2 regions of the Lysinibacillus sp. NPDC048646 genome follow, and region 1 is predicted to be linked to the other one. Evidence: riboswitches for the same ligand, from Rfam matches in the RefSeq annotation. Region 1 holds a riboswitch; the other holds the start of a gene.
What was found. Region 1 has a riboswitch for cobalamin ahead of ACQKII_RS19450 (ABC transporter substrate-binding protein). Riboswitches for the same ligand answer to the same signal wherever they lie in the genome.

Region 1 (2,204 bases):
AAGCATCGAGTAGCTGTTCATCACGTTCAGCGAGCCACTCCTTCATATGACTTGGTATAAAGTCTGTACGGAGAGGTTCATCTATTAACAACACGTCAGCTGAGCATTCCTTTTGAAGCTGTGCCATTACTGCATCGGCATCGGCTCCTTCACGATCTATTTTATTGATAAAGAACATGGTTGGTACATGGTATTGGCGTAGTAGCTGCCATACTGTTTCGGTATGGCCTTGTATGCCCTCGACTGCACTAACGACAATAATGGCATAGTCCATGACACGAATTGCACGTTCCATTTCAGGGGAAAAATCAATATGTCCGGGTGTATCAATAAGTGTATAAATATCGTCTCCTATTTGCATGCGCGCTTGTTCAGCAAATATAGTAATGCCACGAGCACGTTCAATCGCATGATTATCTAAAAAAGTATCCTGGTGATCGACACGTCCACGAGCTTGAATGCTATTTGTATGATAAAGTAACTGCTCCGAGAATGTCGTTTTCCCTGCATCCACGTGAGCCAGTACGCCAATCGTTTTGTACATATAAATCCTCATTTCCATCGTTCATTTCTCTTTATTGTAACAGAATTAATATAAAAAGATTTCAGGTAAAATAGTTCGTGTTTATGTTTGAATAGTGCTAGGTTTTTAACTTTTTTTATTATTGGATATTTTTGTGTGATTGCTATCAAATTTCACTTCTGCTAGTCTTTCAGGTAGAACAAAATATAAAAAATAGATTGGTGCAAATGACTTAGGTCATTTGCTTAAAAGGGAAATCGGTGTAAATCCGATGCTGTCCCGCAACTGTAAATGGGGAGTCTGTACAACATGCCACTGTAGGAAACTATGGGAAGGTGTATAGATGATGAGCCTGAGCCAGGATACCTGCCAATATGTACATAACTTACTTAGGACCACGAGGATGGTTGTAGTGATTGGTTGCAGAACCTTGGTTAATTCACTATGATATCCTCTTGGTAAACAAGAGGGTTTTTTTATGCCTTTTTAACAAAGTAAATTCCTTTTCGTAATATAGGAAACTAATTAGCCAAGAAGTCTTTGATTTCTTACTATACAAATTACACAACAAAGGAGAACACCGACATGAACAAGTGGAAGGGTATATGGCTGATGGTTGCTATTGCGATGTTAAGCATTTTAGGTGCTTGCAACAGTAAGGAAGGACAAGAATCAGCTGCACAAGGTGAAAAGGTAGAACCAGCACAAGCTGAAACCACGGCACTAACGATTGACAATAATGGTACGACACAAATTTATACGGAAGCACCAAAAAAGGCAATTAGCTTAAATCAGCATGTCACTGAAATCATGCTGGCACTAGGTTTAGAAGATTCGATGGTAGGTACGGCTTATTTAGATGACAAAATTTATGAACCATTACAAGCTGCATACAATAAAGTACCGGTATTAGCTGAACAGTATCCGTCGAAAGAACAAGTCATTGATACAGAAGCCGATTTTTTATATGCAGGTTGGAAAAGCGGTTTTGGTGACAAGGGTATTGGTACGCCAGAAGAATTAGAGGCACTTGGTATCCACACATATTTACATACATCTTCAAGTATTACGAATCCAACGCTGGACGATATTTTTACCGATATTCGGAATATCGCATCTATTTTTCGAGTAGTGGACCGAGGGAAAGATTTAATTGAACAGATGACGAAGGAGGTAGCGTCTGTTCGTGAAAAGTTACCACAAGATGATGAAGCGCTACGTGTTCTTGTCTATGATAGTGGAGAAAAGGAAGTCTTTACGGCTGCACAAAATTTTATGAATGAGCTTGTATCAGTAGCCGGTGGTAAGAATATCTTTGGCGATGTTGAGTCCGGGTGGACAACTGTATCTAAAGAAGACGCAGTAGAACGTAATCCTGAAGTGATTGTTGTCATTGATTACGGTGCAACAACAGCCGAGCAAAAAATCAACTTCCTAAAAAAAGATCCAGCGTTAAAAGAAACAGCAGCCGTGAGCAATGAGCGCTTTGTTATTTTACCGCTTTCAGCAGCATCAGAAGGGGTACGTGCTGCAGAGGCGATTCAAATTTTAGCGCAAGGATTCTATCCGGAGAATTTCTAACTCTTAAGCACAGAAATCCAAAAAGTAAATTTGTAATTTAAGAGGGCTAGCAATTTGCTAGCTCTTTTTTATAGGAGGAGAGATTGGTGAACGCATTTCG
Region 2 (2,204 bases), on a different contig from region 1:
TATTTCATCACGTATTGCTTGGGTAATTTCCTCGCCATCTTTTTTCATACAGCTACTGCCATTGCAGATAAAAAGATGCGTTTTCATGCCTTCTAAGTTCCAAGTTGTCATTGTATTTCTCCCCTCATTATGCTTTTAGGAAAAAGAAAAGACCTTCACTCTAGACGAAGAGTAAAGGTCTTGTAGAAGCCAAATAAAAACGAATAAAATCAGGTACTCGCTCTCGCTTCAACTTCTCCCTCCGAAAAGTTTGCATGCCATCAACTAAGCAGGTTTCCTGACTTAAGCTTCTTTTTACTTTCGCGCCTTCCCAAGTTACACAGTGGCATTTGCGATTTCATCAGCTATTACAGTAGCGGGGGCTGTATCGGATTCGCACCGATTTCCCTATTATCTCGAATAATATCGAGCACTTATAGATGTATCTATATGAAATTTAGATTGTATAAAACGTAATTGAAAACTGTTTCTATCATAGCTTATTATTTATAAATTTCAACAATTCTTTTTTAATTTGTGAAATTTTTAGTAAAATTTCTATAAATAATCCCTATGAAAATGTTGTTTTCCCCTTTCATTTATCAGAATTTTCTTGATTGAAGCTCAATTAAAATTTTTTTTATAAAAAAGAGATAGCTTATTTATGGAAAATCATGTTACACTTTGTCGTGAAATCTCACAACTTCATCTTTTTTCGGTGCGAAGTGTAGTCATTTCGCTTAAAAGGGAAGCCGGTTCAAGTCCGGCGCGGTCCCGCCACTGTAATAGGGAGTTTTATAGAGTATGTCACTGTCCAAAGGATGGGAAGGCCTATAAAATGGAGAACTAAAGCCAGGAGACCTGCCGAAAAATACGTGATCGTTTCAACCTACGAGGATAGGTGTGCGGCTTGGCAGATTATTATTCTATTTGCTTTTTTAGCTATGCACTTTTCCTAAATTGGAGAAGTGCTTTTTTTTTTGCGCACGCTACATTGTAAAATTTAATTGAAGGAGGAGCCGTTTTGAAATTTTCTTGTTGGAAGCTTAGTTATTTCTTACTGGCATTTTTACTCGTGCCAAATCGGGCATTTGCCATGCACATTATGGAAGGTTTTTTGCCGATTGAATGGGCCATTTTCTGGTGGGTCGTTTCGATTCCATTTATTATTTTAGGATTACGTTCAATCCGTAAAACAATCGATGAAAACCCTGAAACAAAAATGATACTCGGTCTTTCAGGTGCTTTTGCATTCGTGTTATCCGCACTTAAAATCCCATCTGTAACAGGAAGTTGCTCACATCCAACTGGTGTTGGCCTAGGAACTGTCTTATTCGGTCCATTAGCAATGAGCGTGATTGGAACAATCGTATTATTATTCCAATCTTTACTTTTAGCACATGGCGGCATTACAACATTAGGCGCAAATGCCTTTTCGATGGCTATTGTGGGACCATTCATCGCTTACTTTATTTTTAAAGGATCTAAAAAAATCGGTCTATCGTTCTCACTGGCCGTATTTTTTGCAGCAATGCTTGGTGATTTAGGTACATATGTTGTGACGTCTGTTCAACTTGCACTTGCCTTCCCATCAGAAGTAGGTGGCTTTATGGCTTCCTTTACGAAATTTGCTGGGATTTTTGCATTAACACAAATTCCGCTTGCAATTAGCGAAGGAATTTTAACAGTCATCGTCATGAATTTCCTGAAAAAATATAATGTTAGTGAATTAAAAGCTTTACGTGTTTTCTCAGCAAAGGAGGCACACTAAAATGAAAAAAAATTTACTGTTATTAGCAATTGTAGTGCTGTTGGCCATCATTCCGCTATTTGTACAAAAAGGTGCAGAATTCGGTGGCGCTGATGGAGAAGCGGAAGCAGCAATTGGTGAAATTAACGCAGAGTATGAGCCATGGTTTGAAAGTTTCTGGGAGCCGCCAAGTGGTGAAATTGAGAGCTTGTTATTCGTACTTCAAGCCGCAATCGGTGCTGGTTTTATTGGCTATTTTATCGGCTTCATGCGTGGCAAACATAAAGAAGGTTAAGCGATGTTACTCATTGATAAGTATGCTTATATAAATAAACTAGCGTCTGTTCATCCGCTAGAAAAAATGACGTTTTCCCTTGGTCTGCTACTACTGTCACTTATCATGAGAGATGAACTTATATCACTCATTACATTTATTGTAATGAGTGCTTTTATCATTTTAGGTGCACAAATTCCC

Region 2: another riboswitch for cobalamin. It lies ahead of ACQKII_RS21375 (energy-coupling factor ABC transporter permease); the one in region 1 lies ahead of ACQKII_RS19450 (ABC transporter substrate-binding protein).

What each region holds. Positions count from the first base shown of each region.
Region 1 covers NZ_JBNNLZ010000023.1:17,650-19,853, reverse strand. The annotation lists gene ACQKII_RS19455 (GTP-binding protein) at 1-544, opposite strand, end outside; cobalamin riboswitch at 726-911, shown strand; gene ACQKII_RS19450 (ABC transporter substrate-binding protein) at 1,109-2,104, shown strand; gene ACQKII_RS19445 (precorrin-3B methylase) at 2,191-2,204, shown strand, end outside.
Region 2 covers NZ_JBNNLZ010000029.1:20,072-22,275, reverse strand. The annotation lists gene ACQKII_RS21380 ((2Fe-2S) ferredoxin domain-containing protein) at 1-111, opposite strand, end outside; cobalamin riboswitch at 250-432, opposite strand; cobalamin riboswitch at 679-862, shown strand; gene ACQKII_RS21375 (energy-coupling factor ABC transporter permease) at 1,004-1,750, shown strand; gene ACQKII_RS21370 (energy-coupling factor ABC transporter substrate-binding protein) at 1,752-2,024, shown strand; gene cbiQ (cobalt ECF transporter T component CbiQ) at 2,028-2,204, shown strand, end outside.